Regions from separate parts of the Sinorhizobium sp. NG07B genome, predicted to be linked through region 4. Evidence: predicted binding sites of a transcription regulator. Region 4 holds the regulator's gene; each other region holds the start of a gene.

Region 1 (4,211 bases), on a different contig from region 4:
GCCGACCCGGAGAGCATTGGAATCGCCCAAGGGCAGCGCCGTCAGCTTTTCAGCCTCGATCTTCAGCAAAGCAATATCGGTTGCCTGATCGCTGCCCACCAGTTCAGCGGTGAAGCGACGGCGGTCCTTCAGCGTCACCGCAATCTCGCCGGCGTCGGCGACGACGTGGTGGTTGGTGAGGATATAGCCATTTTCGGCGTCAACGATGACGCCGGAACCGGCGCTCAGCCGCTGCTGCTGCTCAGGCAGGTTGAAATAGCGGCGGAAAAACGGATCATTATACAGAGGGTTGGTTTCGGCAGGTGTGCGAGACCTCACAGCAATGTTGACGACCGCCGGCGTGATCTCTTCCAGGACGTCAGCGAGCGACCGTTGAGTGCTTGATGAAAGGGCGGCCTGCGGCTGCGCCGCCGGCAGCGGCCCAGAAACCATAACGAGAACGAGTGCGGCGAATACGCCAACAAATTTCGACGAACGCGTGGTCATTTTTGGCCCCGATTTTGTTAGATCCTCCTTCGGAGCGGGCTGACGGGCCTCGGGTCCGGCCTCCTTGGAGCCGATCTCGGGCTCCTGCCGCCCTGCTGCAAACCATGTTCGAACGCTTCACCCATCGAGGGGCAAGCCATGGTTCGATGGGTCCGCGCCCCTGAGGCGCGAACCCATCGCTTCCGTCAGAAGTCCATACCTCCAGGCGGCATCGGCGGAACCGGCGCCTCCTTCTTCGGCTTCTCGGCGACCATTGCCTCGGTGGTAATCAGCAGCCCGGCGACCGAAGCGGCGTCCTGCAGCGCGGTTCGAACGACTTTGACCGGATCGATCACACCCTGCTCGTAAAGGTCACCGAACTCGTTGGTCTGGGCGTTCCAGCCATAGCCAAATTCGGATTTCTCGCGCAGCTTGCCGACGATTATCGAGCCTTCGGCACCCGCGTTCTCGGCGATCTGGCGCACCGGCGCTTCGATCGCACGGCGCACGATCTCGATGCCATGCCTCTGATCGGCGTTCTCGGTCTGAACGCCGTCCAGGGCCTTGACGGCTCGCAGCAAAGCGACGCCACCGCCGGGCAGCACGCCCTCCTCGACAGCCGCCCGCGTTGCATGCATTGCGTCATCGACGCGGTCCTTGCGTTCCTTGACTTCGACCTCGGTCGAGCCCCCCACGCGGATCACGGCAACACCGCCGGCGAGCTTGGCGAGACGCTCCTGCAGCTTCTCGCGATCATAGTCCGAGGTGGTCTCCTCGATCTGCGCCTTGATCTGGGCGACGCGACCCTGGATCTCCGTCTTCGAACCAGCGCCGTCGACGATGGTCGTGTTTTCCTTCTCGACAACCACCTTCTTGGCGCGGCCGAGCATTTCGAGCGTGACGTTCTCGAGCTTGATGCCGAGATCCTCGGAGATCGCAGTACCGCCGGTCAGAATGGCGATGTCCTCGAGCATGGCCTTGCGGCGGTCGCCAAAACCAGGCGCTTTCACTGCAGCGACCTTCAGGCCGCCACGCAGCTTGTTGACGACGAGCGTGGCGAGCGCTTCACCCTCGACGTCCTCGGCGATAATCAGCAGCGGTTTGCCGGATTGAACGACAGATTCGAGAACCGGAAGCAGCGCCTGCAGATTGGACAGCTTCTTCTCGTGGATGAGCACATAGGGCTCCTCCAGCTCGACGCGCATCTTTTCGGGATTGGTCACGAAATAGGGCGAGAGGTAACCGCGGTCGAACTGCATGCCCTCCACGACTTCGAGCTCCGTGACCGCGGTCTTGGCTTCTTCGACCGTGATCACTCCTTCGTTGCCGACCTTTTCCATCGCTTCTGCGAGGAAGCGGCCAATCTCCGTGTCGCCATTGGCCGAGATGGTGCCGACCTGGGCGATCTCATCGTTTCTGGTGACTTTGCGGGCATTGCTGCGCAGCTCCTCGACCACAGCCTCCACCGCCTTGTCGACGCCACGCTTGAGGTCCATCGGGTTCATTCCCGAGGCCACGGCTTTCGCTCCCTCCTTGACGATCGCCTGGGCGAGAACCGTTGCCGTGGTGGTGCCGTCGCCGGCGATGTCACTGGTCTTTGATGCCACTTCGCGCACCATCTGGGCGCCCATGTTCTCGAACTTGTCCTCAAGCTCGATCTCCTTGGCGACGGTGACGCCGTCCTTGGTGATCCGTGGAGCGCCGAACGATTTGTCGAGCACCACATTGCGACCCTTCGGGCCCAACGTCACCTTCACCGCATTGGCGAGAATGTCGACGCCGCGAAGCATCTTCTCGCGGGCTTCCGTATGGAATCTCACTTCCTTGGCAGCCATTTTTTCTACTCCTCCAATTGGCCCGGCTCTCAGGCGGCCTTCTTCGCCGAGGCTTCGTTCTCGATCACGCCCATGACGTCGGATTCCTTCATGATCAGAAGCTCCTCACCATTGAGCTTGATTTCTGTACCGGACCATTTACCGAACAGGATGCGATCGCCGGCTTTGACGTCGAGCTCGACGAGCTTGCCGCTGTCATCGCGTGCGCCCGGGCCGACGGCGATGACCTCGCCTTCCTGCGGCTTTTCCTTCGCCGTATCGGGGATGATGATGCCGCCGGCCGTCTTTTCCTCGGCTACAATGCGGCGGACCAGGATGCGGTCATGCAGGGGACGGAACGTCATGTCGCTTACCTCGTGGACAAACAGATTTCTTAGAAGCTCCTCCGCGCCGCATCCGGCTCGAATCCGACGCGGGACGCACGATGTTTTGGCATCGCGCCAATCGATCTGGTTTCTGATTTTTCGAGTTTCAAGAGGGCGGCGCAATTTTTTAGCACTCGATCCATGTGAGTGCTAATCCCATGAATTTATAGCTTCATTTCCCGCCACCCCCTTGACGTAACGCGGTGGGATCCCCAACTCATTTCTGCCGACGCCCCATTGGGGTCGGCCTGGTCAGGGAGCGCCGAGCTTCTTGGCGCTTCCTCGTATCTATGTTGCTCTACGGAGGATGTAGCTATGAGAACAAGCCTCGACTTTACCCCCTTCTACAGGTCGAGCATCGGCTTCGATCGCATGTTCGATCTGCTGGAAAACGCCAGTCTGAACGCTGAAAACTGGCCGCCCTACAACATCGTGAAACTTGGCGAAGATTCCTACCGAATCGAAATCGCGGTAGCGGGATTTGCCGAAGACGACCTGACGATCACCCATGAGGCGAACATGCTCATGGTCAACGGCGCCAAGTCCAAGGATGAGGAGGCACAGTACCTCCATCAGGGGCTCGCCGTACGGCCGTTCGAGCGTAAATTCGAACTCGCCGATCATGTCTTTGTCGAGGGCGCAAAGCTCGAAAACGGGTTGCTTGTCATTAATCTCAGGAGGGAGATCCCTGAGGAGATGAAGCCACATCGGATCACCATCCAAACCGAAGTGACCAAGCCCGCTTCGAAGCAGATCGAAGGCGACAAGGCAGCCTAAACCGGCGCGCGCCGCTCGAGCCTCGGCTGCTTTCGAAGGCGAGGGCCGGGAGAGAGCGCAAAAAAAGGAGTGAACGAAACCGAAGAAAGGATGAAGCCATGAATGTACGTGACCTGATCCCCTGGAATCGTAGCAGCAGCCAGGTTCCAAGCGCCTTTCGCGGCGATGACCTAGATCCGTTCCTTTCGCTGCACCGCAATGTAAACCGGCTGTTTGACGACGTCTTCCGCGGTTTTGGCCAGCCCTCGTTGTTCGGTGCTGCGACGTCCTTCAATGGCTCGTGGCCGACAGTGGAGATCGAGGAGAACGACAACGAGATCCGCGTGACAGCGGAGGTGCCGGGGATTGATCCAGACGATGTCGAGGTGCTGCTGGACGATGGTGTGCTAACGCTTCGCGGCGAGAAGAAATCGGAAACGGAGGACAATGGCCGCCGGTTCACAGAGCGCTACTACGGGCGCTTCGAACGGCGGCTGGCTCTTGGTGGCCAGGTCGATGAGAATAAGGTCGCCGCAACGTTCAGGAACGGCCTGCTCTCGGTGACACTGCCTAAGACCGTGAAGGCGCGAGCCAACGTCAAGCGGATCAGCATCGATAAAGCCAAATAGTACCGTCGCCGCCGGCCGGGTCGATTGCCCGGCCGGCTATTCTGGTGACGACAACCTATCTCATGACGGGACGCCGTTCTCGACAGGAAAGCTCTCGTAGCGATGATCGGAAATTCGCGGAGCAGATCGGCGACAGCCAGCATCCGGCGGCTGAGGACCGG
Region 2 (4,211 bases), on a different contig from region 4:
ATCAACAGCTATCTCGACAACGCCCGCTTTCAGCGCCGGCTATCTGAAGCGTTGCAACAGCGCCGCCAGCAGAGCCAGGACGGTTATCTACTTGAGGAAGTCCCGACGAAACAGGACCTCTCGTTCGAGAGCATGCGCGAGAACCTGCCGATCGGTAATGTGAATCGGGTGATCGATCGCCTGCTTGAAGAAATTAGTGTGCTGAAACCCACTCAGATTGCCGTTCAGACGCAATTGGGCGATTTCGACCACAAGACGATGCTGAGGCAAATTGAACTTTGGGGAGACAAGATCATCCCTGCGATCAACGCGGTCACGCCCTAACGGCTCGGCCGAGACTCCATGCGGCCCAGCTCAACGTAAGTGGTGATAAAGGGCGTAGCAGGCATAATTCAAAAGCAACTTCCAGCGAATGTTCTGTCTGTCTCCCCTGTGGACTTGGACGGCTTTGTCGTGCGCGCGGCTAGACGGCAGCGAAGGCGACCGAAGGGTTATCCGACCAGCTCGGGTTACCCTGCATGAATGTGGCGGCGGCTGCCTTGATTTCGAACAATTTGTATTACTAATAAAGAATGCTGGCAATTTGGGATGGCAACCATCCACGTTATGGATAGATGAAGCATGCGGTTCAAGGGCCTTGATCTAAATCTCCTCGTCGCGCTCGATGCTTTGATGACCGAGCGCAACCTCACGGCGGCGGCGCGCCGCATCAATCTCAGTCAGCCGGCGATGAGCGCGGCCGTTGCCCGGCTGCGCAGCTATTTTCGTGATGAGCTGTTTGCAATGGCGGGGCGCGAATTTATCCCGACGCCGCGTGCGGAAGGGCTCGCCCCCGCGGTGCGCGAGGCTCTGCTGCAGATCCAGCACTCCATTGTTTCCTGGGAGCCGTTTAAACCGGCCCACTCAGATCGCCGCTTTAAAATCGTGCTCTCCGATTACGTCACGCTCGTGCTTTTCGAAAAGGTGGTGGAGCGTGCGGCGCGGGAAGCTCCCGGCGTCAGCTTCGATTGTCTGCCGGTTGCGGACGACTTCGAGGAGCTACTGCGGCGAGGCGAAATCGATTTTCTGATCATGCCGGAAGCGTTCATGTCGCAGCATCCTCACTCAGCACTGTTCGAGGATAAATTTGTGTGCGTCGGTTGCCGCTCCAACAAGCAGCTGTCGGAGCCGCTCACATTCGAGAGGTACATGTCTATGGGCCACGTTGCGGTGAAGTTCGGAAATACGCGGTTGCCCTCGTTCGAGGAACGGTATTTGCTCGAGCATGGTTTCAAGAAACGTGTCGAGGTCGCAGTGCAGGGTTTCAGCATGATCCCGCCCATGCTGTTGGGCACTGAGCGGATAGGAACCATGCCCTTACGGTTGGCGCAGCTTTTCGCAAAAACAATACCCCTGCAGATCGTCGAGGTTCCGCTGCCACTTCCCCCGTTTATCGAAGCAATCCAATGGCCCGCCCCACACGATAGTGATCCGGCAAGTCGTTGGCTGCGTGAGATGCTCGTAGAGGAGGCGTCGCGTATGGTCTCGCCGCGTGCCCAGGAACCTCTGGATCCGTGCTTTAGTCGCGTCATTCGCTAAATCCGCCGCGCGATGAGGCGCTGCTCCCGACAACTGCGCCTCCTCATCGCCCGCCTTCCATGAAGACGGTGTTGCCGCCGCCTCTTTTGAAATCCTCGACATTGTTTCCTCGACGCAAGGCGGCCTTCTGCCCAAGTGCCGGGCGAGCCAACTGGTAGGTTAAGCCGCTTCTCAATCGACCAGGGCTCGTATGGCCTCTCGATGTCCGTGTGAGCCAAGCTCCATCGGTTGGCTGCGTCACTTTAGCACTCTCGACCAAAGAGTGCTAAAAACTCTTGAATTCAGTTTTCAACTGAACCAGAATCAACCGCTGCCAGTAGCCGGAGCGGCCTTGCCCGTCCGCAGTGCATTCGTCCGGCGAAGAGCATCGTCGATTGATTTTATCCAGGAGGAAGGCATGAAGTTCCAACCGCTTCACGATCGCATTCTTGTCCGCCGCGTCTCGTCCGAAGAGAAAACCAAAGCCGGCATCATCATCCCCGATACAGCCAAGGAGAAACCACAGGAAGGCGAGGTGATCGCCGTCGGCCCGGGTGCTCGCAATGAGCAAGGTCAACTCGTCGCGTTGGACGTCAAGGTCGGAGATCGCGTGCTCTTCGGCAAATGGTCGGGCACGGAGATCAAGATCGACGGCGAGGACCTGCTGATCCTCAAGGAAGCCGACGTGCTCGGCATCATCGAAGATTTGGGCGCGGATAAAAAGGCCGCCTGAGAGCTGCCACTGACCAGAATTCAGCGAAGGAGTGAACCATGGGTGCAAAAGACGTAAAATTCCATTCCGATGCCCGAGATCGCATGTTGCGCGGCGTCGATACGCTTGCCAACGCAGTAAAGGTGACGCTGGGGCCAAAAGGCCGCAATGTCGTCATCGACAAATCGTTCGGCGCCCCGCGCATCACCAAGGATGGCGTTACCGTGGCGAAGGAGATCGAGCTTGAGGACAAGTTCGAGAACATGGGTGCGCAGATGCTGCGCGAGGTGGCCTCGAAAACGAGTGACATCGCCGGCGACGGCACCACGACCGCGACGGTGCTCGCGCAGGCGATCGTCAGGGAGGGCGCAAAGGCCGTTGCTTCCGGCATGAACCCGATGGACTTGAAACGAGGCATCGACCTCGCCGTCGACACGCTCGTTGCCGAGCTGAAAGCCAAAGCGCGGGAAGTTTCGAAGAATGAGGAAATCGCCCAGGTCGGCACCATCTCGGCAAACGGTGATGCGGGCATCGGCCGTTACCTCGCCGAAGCAATGGAGAAGGTCGGCAATGACGGCGTGATCACCGTCGAGGAAGCCAAGACCGCGGAGACGGAACTTGAGGTGGTCGAGGGAATGCAGTTCGACCGGGGTTACATCTCACCCTATTTCATAACCAACCAGGATAAGATGCGGGTAGAGTTCGAGGAACCCTACATCTTGATCCACGAAAAGAAGCTCTCCAACCTGCAGGCGATGCTGCCTGTTCTCGAAGCTGCCGTACAATCGGGCAAGCCGCTCCTCATCATCGCCGAGGATGTCGAAGGCGAGGCGCTTGCCACCCTCGTCGTCAACAAGCTGCGCGGCGGACTGAAGGTCGCGGCCGTCAAGGCCCCTGGCTTCGGCGACCGGCGCAAGGTCATGCTCGAGGATATTGCAATCCTCACGGCAGGCACCGTGATCTCCGAAGACCTTGGGATCAAGCTGGAGAACGTCACGCTCGACATGCTCGGCCGCGCCAAGAAGGTCTCGATCGAGAAGGAGAACACCACGATCATCGACGGCGCCGGCACCAAAGCCGACATCGACGGCCGCGTCGCGCAGATCAAGGCGCAAATTGAAGAGACGACGTCCGACTATGATCGCGAGAAGTTGCAGGAGCGCCTCGCCAAGCTCGCCGGTGGCGTCGCGGTCATCCGCGTCGGCGGCTCGACGGAAGTCGAAGTAAAGGAACGCAAGGACCGCGTTGACGATGCGCTGCATGCAACCCGAGCGGCGGTCGAGGAAGGCATCCTGCCGGGTGGCGGCGTGGCGCTTCTGCGTGCAGTCAAGGCTCTCGATGGCGTGCAGACCGTCAATGACGACCAGAGGGTCGGCGTCGAGATCGTTCGCCGCGCCATCGAAGCTCCGGCGCGCCAGATCGCGGAAAACGCTGGTGCGGAAGGCTCGATCATCGTCGGCAAGCTGCGCGAGAAGGCGGAATTCTCCCATGGCTGGAATGCCCAGACGGGGGAATTCGGCGATCTCTTCTCGATGGGCGTGATCGATCCTGCCAAGGTCGTCCGCACCGCGCTGCAGGATGCGGCCTCGATTGCCGGCCTGCTCGTCACCACCGAAGCGATGATCGCCGAGAAGCCGAAGAAGGAAGCTCCGCCGGCAATGCCGCCCGGCGGTGGAATGGACTTCTAGTCCCGCCTGCAGCCGCGTTCCGCATCTTCGGCTAGCCGAGAGCTTCAAATAAGGTTGTTCGGCCCCGCCGGGGTCGTTGGTATTTCCAGCGACACTCGACGGGGCTGAATAAAGCCGCTGCACTTGTCGCGCGGGGGCAACATTCAACGCCGGCTTGTCTGTGGAAGTCGACGTGCCGCAAACATTCGGCTGCATGACCCGCATATTTTGCCTCAAGGCCTGAGCCCCGTGAGCATAAAACAGTTGAGCGGCCG
Region 3 (4,211 bases), on a different contig from region 4:
CGCAGGCGGAGGCGAAGGCCTGAACGCCATTGTGAAGCACGCCCCAGACATCGCAAAGCACCACGTCGTATCGGCTGGCGATTTCCCGAAAACTGTTGATCCTGACGGCCATCCTGGCTTCCTGCAAACTCGGCTTCCCGGCTGACATCGCAAGGAAGGACCAAGAATACAAGCCTCGCCTACAGAAAAACGCCGCAGTTCCCAAGATAGGCGGCAAATGCCGCCAATCAGACAAGCATCAGCAACCAGCCGGCCACCGCACAGATCGCGAGCGTCTGGAAAATGCCGCGCTTCCACCAGAAAAGCGAAACGGCCGCAATGACGGTCAAGAAAAGAGCAGCAGGGTGAAGCGTCGCCGGATCCGGATAGGGAAGCGAGAGCGGGCCGCTCTCCAATCGCTCGACGCGACCAAAGAGGACATGAAGGCCGAACCAGACGGCGAGGTTGAGGATAACGCCGGCGACCGCCGCCGAGATCGCCGACAGGGCACCGGAGAGCGCCGCATTGGCGCGCAGCCGCTCGACATAGGGCGCGCCGAGAAAGATCCAGAGAAAGCACGGAACGAAGGTCACCCAAGTCGCAAGCGTCGCGCCAAGCACGCCCGACGTCAGCGCATCGACACCGATCGGCGCACGGTACGCCCCCATGAAGCCGACGAAGGCGAGCACAAGCACCAGCGGCCCCGGCGTCGTCTCCGCCAGCGCCAGGCCATCGACCATCTCCCCGGGGCGCAGCCAGTGATAGGTCTCGACCGCCTGCTGTGCGACATAGGCAAGAACGGCATAGGCGCCGCCGAAAGTGACGACCGCCATCTGCGAAAAGAAGAGGCCGATGTCTGTGTAGACATTCGGTCCGCCGACGATGGCCGCGATCAGGAGGAAGGGCGCCAGCCAGAGGGCGCCCCATACGGCAATGACTGCCGCCGCCCTCCCCCAGCTTGGCTTTCCGTGGGGGTAATCGGCGCCGATAACGGAGGGAAGATCGGGAGCCTTCGCTTGATGCGCGGCCGCTCGCCGCGCCGGCGCATGGCGGGCAGCGACATAGCCCGCGATGCCGGCCGCGAGGACCACCAGCGGAAAGGGCACGGCGAAAACGAAGAGCGCCAGGAACGCCAGGATGGCGAGCCATCGATCGAAGCCGGTTTTCAGCGCCCGGCGGGAAAGCCGGATCAGCGCCTCGATGACGATCGCCAGCACCGCGGCCTTAAGGCCGAAGAAGAGGCTCGCAAGCCAATTGGTCTCCTGGAACAGGGCATAGGCGGACGAGAGGCCCAGGATGACAAAAAAGCCCGGCATCACGAAGAGCGTGCCCGCCACCACCCCGCCGCGCGTGCCGTGTAGGAGCCAGCCGATATAGGTGGCGAGTTGTTGCGCCTCTGGGCCGGGCAGCAGCATGCAATAGTTAAGCGCGTGCAGGAAGCGGCTTTCCGAGATCCAGCGGCGCTCCTCGACGAGTTCCCGGTGCATGAGCGCAATCTGTCCGGCCGGCCCGCCGAAGCTCAACAGGCCGATCCTTGCCCAGACCTTCGCGGCTTCGGCAAAGGTCGGATGGGCGGGCGGAAGGCCCGCCGATACCTGGTCGTTCACGTCCGCTTCCCCTTGCCGCCGTGCGATACCCAATCGTGCTTCTCCTCTCTCGCATCGCGCGCCCAGCGGTAGAGCGCGTCATAGAGAGTCATCCCCGCCTCGAGCTGTTCGAGGTCGCCGGCATACATTCGGGATAGGCCAAGCGATACGGCGAGAAGACCGGCCGCTTGCGGTTCCAGCTCGTGCCTGTCCGTGTCGGCACCGCGGACGATCCGGGCGACGTGCTCGAGCGCGGGAAAGGAAAGGCGGAATTCCTTGACCATCGTGTCGAAGGTGCAATCGTCGCCGCGGTGGCTCCAGAACACGCCTTCGATGTCGAACGGCGTTGCGTCGAAGCGTTCGCCGACCGCCTCGACCTCGGCCGGCGAGACGTAGAGGAACCTGGCGCGCGGATCGACGAAGCGGCGGATCAGCCACGGGCAGGCGATGCGGTCGATCTTCGGCCGGGATCGCGTCACCCACACCGAGCCGCCCGAAGGGTCGGCATTCGGCAGGCTCGCCACCGGGACGAGAGGCAGACCCGCCTCGCGCCAAGCTTCGAGACCGCCTTCCAATATTTCCGCAGACGCGCCGGCGTGCCGAAGCCATGCGGCAACGCCTTCGCTGAGCTTGCCGCCGTGCTTGCAGAGCGCGACGACCCACTGTCCTTTGTATTCGTCCGCCCATTTGGGCGCATCGGCGTGCGTCCGGTGGAACGAGGACGGTACGAGATGGGGATCGGCGGTGAAATCGTCCTCATCGCGAACATCGATGAGGACGGGAGCTTTCGGCGTGCCGACCAGCCGGGCAAGTTTTTCAGGAGAGATGGAGTTGAACGAGGCCATGATACGACGTCCTTGATAGCTGTTGGACGCGAAATTCCAGCATGACGCCTCGTGGGGCATTCGCTTACCCCATAGATCCATCAAACAAAAAACGGCATTTCATGTCAACGCTCGCGGCCGGCAAAAAAATCTCGAAGCGGATCCTTGACTCGTTCGGTAGCCAGCCTTATCTCGGCGGCGCTAGCACTCTTTAAGCAGGAGTGCTAACACCCATCCACCGGATCGATGAACGATCCGCAATGTCATTTGATCGAGGGATTAGACAATGGCAAGCACCAACTTCCGTCCGCTGCACGACCGCGTTGTCGTCCGCCGCGTCGAGTCTGAGGAAAAGACCAAGGGCGGCATCATCATTCCGGACACCGCGAAGGAAAAGCCGCAAGAAGGCGAAATCGTGGCTGTCGGTTCGGGTGCCCGTGACGAAAGCGGCAAGGTTGTTCCGCTCGACGTCAAGGCTGGTGACCGCGTCCTGTTCGGCAAGTGGTCCGGCACCGAAGTCAAGATCAACGGCGAAGACCTTCTGATCATGAAGGAAGCCGACATCATGGGCATCATCGGCTGATCGGCCCGCAACCCCAACTTCCGTAATTTGAAACCGGGTGCGTCCCGGAACTTCGAAACCAGGAGCTTTCAAAAATGGCAGCTAAAGAAGTCAAGTTCGGCCGTACCGCGCGCGAAAAGATGCTGCGCGGCGTCGACATCCTCGCCGATGCGGTCAAGGTGACGCTCGGCCCGAAGGGCCGCAACGTCGTTATCGACAAGTCCTTCGGCGCTCCGCGCATCACCAAGGACGGCGTTTCGGTCGCCAAGGAAATCGAACTCGAAGACAAGTTCGAGAACATGGGCGCCCAGATGGTCCGCGAAGTCGCTTCGAAGACCAACGACATCGCCGGCGACGGCACCACGACCGCAACCGTTCTTGCCCAGGCGATCGTTCGCGAAGGCGCCAAGGCCGTTGCTGCCGGCATGAACCCGATGGACCTGAAGCGCGGCATCGACCTCGCCGTCACCGAAGTCGTCAAGGACCTGCTCGCCAAGGCCAAGAAGATCAACACCTCGGCAGAAGTCGCCCAGGTCGGCACGATTTCGGCAAACGGTGAAAAGCAGATCGGCCTCGACATCGCCGAAGCGATGCAGAAGGTCGGCAACGAAGGCGTCATCACGGTTGAAGAAGCCAAGACCGCCGAGACCGAACTCGAAGTCGTCGAAGGCATGCAGTTCGACCGCGGCTACCTGTCGCCCTACTTCGTCACCAACCCGGAAAAGATGGTCGCCGACCTCGAAGACGCGTTCATTCTCCTGCACGAGAAGAAGCTCTCGAACCTCCAGGCGATGCTCCCGGTTCTCGAAGCCGTCGTTCAGAGCGGCAAGCCGCTCCTCATCATCGCTGAAGACGTCGAAGGCGAAGCGCTTGCAACGCTCGTCGTCAACAAGCTGCGCGGCGGCCTGAAGATCGCTGCCGTCAAGGCCCCGGGCTTCGGCGACCGCCGCAAGGCCATGCTCGAAGACATCGCCATCCTGACGGGCGGCACGGTGATCTCCGAGGACCTCGGCATCAAGCTCGAAAACGTCACGCTCGACATGCTCGGCCGTGCGAAGAAGGTCTCGATCTCCAAGGAAAACACGACGATCGTCGACGGCGCCGGCCAGAAGGCCGACATCGAAGGCCGCGTCGCCCAGATCAAGGCCCAGATCGAAGAAACCACTTCTGACTACGACCGTGAGAAGCTGCAGGAGCGCCTTGCCAAGCTCGCTGGCGGCGTTGCCGTTATTCGCGTCGGCGGTGCGACGGAAGTCGAAG
Region 4 (4,211 bases):
GGCAAGGCCCGAATCGTCCGAAAGTGCCGGCAGGCCGGAGGCTTTGGCAGAGGCGAGCGCCTTGATCGTCGCGTTCTCCTCGAAGGTCGTGCCGGTCTCGTCCGGCTCGATGAAATTGAGATCGGCGGCCGATTTTGCCTCGAAGCCGAGCGGTCCGATCAGGTCACGGATTTCGCGGATCTTGCCGGCATTGTGGCTTGCGACCACGAGTGTCTTGTCAACCAGTTTGCGCATTCGAGTTTCGTTCCGTCCAAACGTTCAAAGCGTCATCAATCGAGGGCCCAGAGGCCGGGCTCCGCGCATTCAAGGCTGTTTCCGGCCGGGTCGCGGAAGTAGAAGGAGCGGGCGCCGTTCGGCCAGCGGATGTCCGCCTCGATCGCAATCCCTGCCGCCTCCAGCTTCGCCTTCCAGGCGTCGAGCGCCTGTCCGCCGACGCGGAAACACATGTGCCCCTTGCCTTGCGTGCCATGCGGCGGCACCGGCAATGCGCCGGCCACGGGCGGCTTTATCGTTTCCGCCGGGTTGAAGATCAGCAGCACCCCGTCGCCGCAGCGGAAGAAGACGTGACGATTGCCGACGCGGGTGATTCGCGTCAGTCCGAGCACGTTGCCGTAGAATGCCTCGGCCGCATCGAGATCGTGCGCATAGAGTGCGGTTTCGAGGATGCCCTCAAGAGCCGGAGCCAATGCCAATCCTCTCCTCTGTCAGCCAAAGCGGGCGCGCGCGCCCCGCCTACCGCTAGCCGGCGATCGCCTGCTTCTGCAGCGCCACGAGCTCGGCGATGCCGTCCTTGGCGAGTTGCATCAGGCTTGCGAACTCTTCCTCGCTGAAGGGTTTTCCTTCCGCCGTTCCCTGGATCTCGACGAGACCGCCGCTGCCCGTCATGACGAAATTGGCGTCGGTTTCAGCGGCCGAGTCTTCCAGATAGTCGAGGTCGACCACCGCCTGGTTGGCGAAGATGCCGCAGGAGATGGCGGCGACATGGTCCTTGAGCACCCTCTCGACCTTGATCATGTTGCGCGCTTCCATCCATTTCAGGCAGTCGTGCAGGGCAATCCAGGCGCCGGTGATCGAGGCGGTTCGGGTGCCGCCATCCGCCTGGAGCACGTCGCAGTCGATCGAAATCTGCCGCTCGCCGAGCGCCGGCAGATCGACGACGGCCCGGAGCGAACGGCCGATCAGCCGCTGGATCTCCTGTGTGCGGCCGCTCTGTCTGCCGGCGGCCGCCTCGCGTTTCATCCGCTCGCCGGTCGCCCGCGGCAGCATCCCGTATTCCGCCGTGATCCAGCCCTTGCCGCCGTTGCGCAGCCAGGCGGGGACCTTCTCTTCGAGACTCGCGGTACAGAGCACGTGCGTGTCGCCGAAGCGCACCAGACAGGACCCTTCCGCATGCTTGGAGAAATTGCGCTCGAAGGAAACCTTGCGCATTTGGTCGGTTTTTCTGCCGGATGGCCGCATCTTCAACTCCTGTGTTCTCAGCAGCCTTCTAGATCATGGCGCCCCCAAAGGGAACCGCCTGATATCGGGCCGGGACGGTGATTTTTCCCTTTTGCCATTGCCCCGGCGGATCACTATATTCTTCGGCGACACGAACGGTTGTTTGCATGGAGTGACATGGTACTGCGCAACCCTCAAAAGCAGGGGATCGCATCGACGCTGGACGAGCGCTCCGGCGAGATCTTCCGCCGCATCGTGGAAACCTATCTGGAAAGCGGCGAGCCGCTCGGTTCACGCAATCTCTCCCGCCTCCTGCCGATGTCGCTGTCGCCCGCCTCGGTGCGTAACGTGATGAGCGATCTCGAGGATCTGGGGCTCATTTATTCGCCGCATGTCAGTGCGGGCCGCTTGCCGACCCAGACAGGCCTGCGCTTCTTCGTCGATGCTTTCATGCAGGTCGGCAACCTTTCCGCCGAGGAGCGGACCTCGATCGAGCGGCAGGTGCGGCGGGACCAACCGGTCGAAAGTCTTCTCACTGAGGCAAGCCAGATGCTTTCCGGCATGTCCCGCGGCGCCGGCCTCGTCATCACCACCAAAAGCGATCCGGTGCTGAAACACGTCGAATTCATCCGGCTCGCGCCAACCAAGGCGCTTGCGGTCCTCGTCGGCGATCACGACCAGGTGGAGAACCGCATCATCGAGCTGCCGGCGGGCGTCACCAGCGCGCAGCTCACCGAGGCGGCGAACTTCGTCAATGCCCATCTTGCCGGGCAGACCATTCCGGAACTGCGCGCCCAGCTCGAAAAGGTCAAGAAGACCGTGCGCGGCGAACTCGACGCGCTGTCGCAGGACCTGGTCGAGCGTGGCCTTGCGATCTGGTCGGGCAGCGAGGGCGACGAGAAGCCGGCGCGCCTGATCGTGCGCGGACGTGCCAACCTGCTCGAGGGCCTGGAAGGAAGCGAGGACATCGAGCGGCTGCGCATGCTGTTCGACGATCTCGAAAAGAAGGACAGCCTGATCGAGCTTCTCAATCTTGCCGAAAGCGGTCCGGGTGTGCGCATCTTCATCGGCTCGGAAAACAAGCTGTTTTCGCTCTCCGGATCGTCGCTGATCGTCGCACCCTATCGCGACAGCGACGACCGGATCGTCGGCGCCGTCGGCGTCATCGGCCCGACGCGGCTCAATTACTCCCGGATCGTGCCCATGGTCGATTACACCGCCCAGCTCATGTCGCGACTGTCGCGCTGAGCGAATCCTTTTGGACGAATAGACCGATTGGACCCTTGATTTTTCGGGCTCAAACCTCGATATCGGCTTCAAATCCAGGCAACAGAACGTTCAAGCAAAGCGACTTCCGCTGGTTTGATGATGCCGAACACGCCAAAGACAAGACATTCGGAGACCGTCATGACCGACGAAACGAACAAGAACGGAGCTGAGGCCGCAGCGCCGGAAGAGGTTGCAAAGGCCGCCGCGCCGGACGCGGTGGAGAAGCCGGAGGCCGAGACTTCTGCCGCTGCGCCGGACCCGCTGGAGCTCGCCAAGGCCGAAAGTGCGGAGCTGCGCGATAAATATCTTCGCCTCGCCGCCGAGATGGACAATCTGCGCCGGCGCACCGAGCGCGAGGTGAAGGACGCCAAGTCTTATTCCGTCGCCGGCTTTGCGCGTGACATGCTGGCCGTCTCCGACAATCTGCGCCGCGCGCTGGAAGCCATTCCGGCCGAAGCAAGGGAATCCGCCGATGCCGGCCTCGCCGCGCTGATCGAAGGCGTCGAGATGACCGAGCGCTCCATGCTGGCGGCGCTCGAGCGCCACGGCGTCAAGCAGCTGGACCCGACCGGCCAGAAATTCGATCCGAACTTCCACCAGGCGATGTTCGAGGTTCCGAACACCGAGGTTCCGAACAACACGGTCGTCCAGGTGGTCCAGGCCGGCTACACGATCGGCGAGCGCGTGTTGCGCCCGGCCATGGTCGGCGTCGCCAAGGGTGGCCCGAAGGTCGCCGCCGCGGAAAGCGAGACGCCTGCCGCCTGAGGGCGGAGGAGGTTGGATCTGACCGACGCAGTCGAAAATGCGCAGAAAGAAATCTGCGCGAAATACGGCACGGCTTACTACCTTTCACCACCAGGGATGAAGGTAGGGATCGCTCTGAACGGCTGGGATGGTAAAACGCCCATAAATGGCTTGCGTCATCCGCCCGAAGGCGACACCACCGGCTGGTATATATGGGCCGGTGAAATGCTATCTGCGGACACGGATTTCTTTAAACCACTGCATGTGCGGCATTTGGCTGGTTGGTATCCTGAGATTCAGAAGTATCTTGCTTTGCCGCCCGGATGGCGATTTCTGATTAGCGGGAATTATGAGGATGTTTGGTACAACGGGTCGTTATTGAGCGTCTGATATTTTGGTGTGCTGCTTGCCCGGGCTCAGTGCCGCAGCTATTCCTCCGACCCGCGTTTGGAGCGACCGCGTAAGGTGAAGCGGCGTTTGACGTTGCTTGCTTGCAAACGACCTCGCAGGGGTCCTACCCAAAAAGCTGCCGGAGATGGTCGTTCAGGAAGCGGCCCTCCGGATCGACCTTCGCCCGTAGCGCCCGGAAATCGCCGGAGCGCGGATAGAGCGCCGTCACGTCTTCGGCGCCCAAGAAGTGCAGCTTGCCCCAATGCGGGCGCGAGCCATATTGGCGCAGGATCGTGTCGACGTCCTTCAGATAGTCCCAATAGTCGGTGCCCGGTTCGCCGGAGACCGAAAGCGTGATCGAATCCTGCTCG

The links. Region 4 encodes HrcA, which represses chaperone genes, less so after heat shock. Its sites were predicted from a motif close to GTTAGCACTCNCNNNNNGNGAGTGCTAAC; they were not measured.
Region 1: the regulator HrcA is predicted to act here: its motif matches at 2,792-2,820, upstream of CO664_RS20865 (co-chaperone GroES).
Region 2: the regulator HrcA is predicted to act here: its motif matches at 1,820-1,848, upstream of groES (co-chaperone GroES).
Region 3: the regulator HrcA is predicted to act here: its motif matches at 2,590-2,618, upstream of groES (co-chaperone GroES).

The regions. Positions count from the first base shown of each region.
Region 1 is NZ_NWTD01000006.1:232,219-236,429, forward strand. Features, by position in the region: gene CO664_RS20855 (Do family serine endopeptidase) at 1-486, opposite strand, end outside; gene groL (chaperonin GroEL) at 672-2,300, opposite strand; gene CO664_RS20865 (co-chaperone GroES) at 2,330-2,644, opposite strand; gene CO664_RS20870 (Hsp20 family protein) at 2,981-3,442, shown strand; gene CO664_RS20875 (Hsp20/alpha crystallin family protein) at 3,541-4,050, shown strand.
Region 2 is NZ_NWTD01000012.1:132,087-136,297, forward strand. Features, by position in the region: gene CO664_RS26010 (LLM class flavin-dependent oxidoreductase) at 1-324, shown strand, start outside; gene nodD2 (transcriptional regulator NodD2) at 622-1,578, shown strand; gene groES (co-chaperone GroES) at 1,976-2,290, shown strand; gene groL (chaperonin GroEL) at 2,329-3,957, shown strand.
Region 3 is NZ_NWTD01000004.1:74,170-78,380, reverse strand. Features, by position in the region: gene CO664_RS15040 (TIGR01459 family HAD-type hydrolase) at 1-112, opposite strand, end outside; gene chrA (chromate efflux transporter) at 228-1,586, opposite strand; gene CO664_RS15030 (sulfurtransferase/chromate resistance protein) at 1,583-2,410, opposite strand; gene groES (co-chaperone GroES) at 2,676-2,972, shown strand; gene groL (chaperonin GroEL) at 3,047-4,211, shown strand, end outside.
Region 4 is NZ_NWTD01000001.1:230,839-235,049, forward strand. Features, by position in the region: gene rdgB (RdgB/HAM1 family non-canonical purine NTP pyrophosphatase) at 1-234, opposite strand, end outside; gene CO664_RS01190 (VOC family protein) at 270-686, opposite strand; gene rph (ribonuclease PH) at 739-1,458, opposite strand; gene hrcA (heat-inducible transcriptional repressor HrcA) at 1,615-2,685, shown strand; gene grpE (nucleotide exchange factor GrpE) at 2,845-3,471, shown strand; gene CO664_RS01210 (hypothetical protein) at 3,484-3,840, shown strand; gene CO664_RS01215 (D-arabinono-1,4-lactone oxidase) at 3,965-4,211, opposite strand, start outside.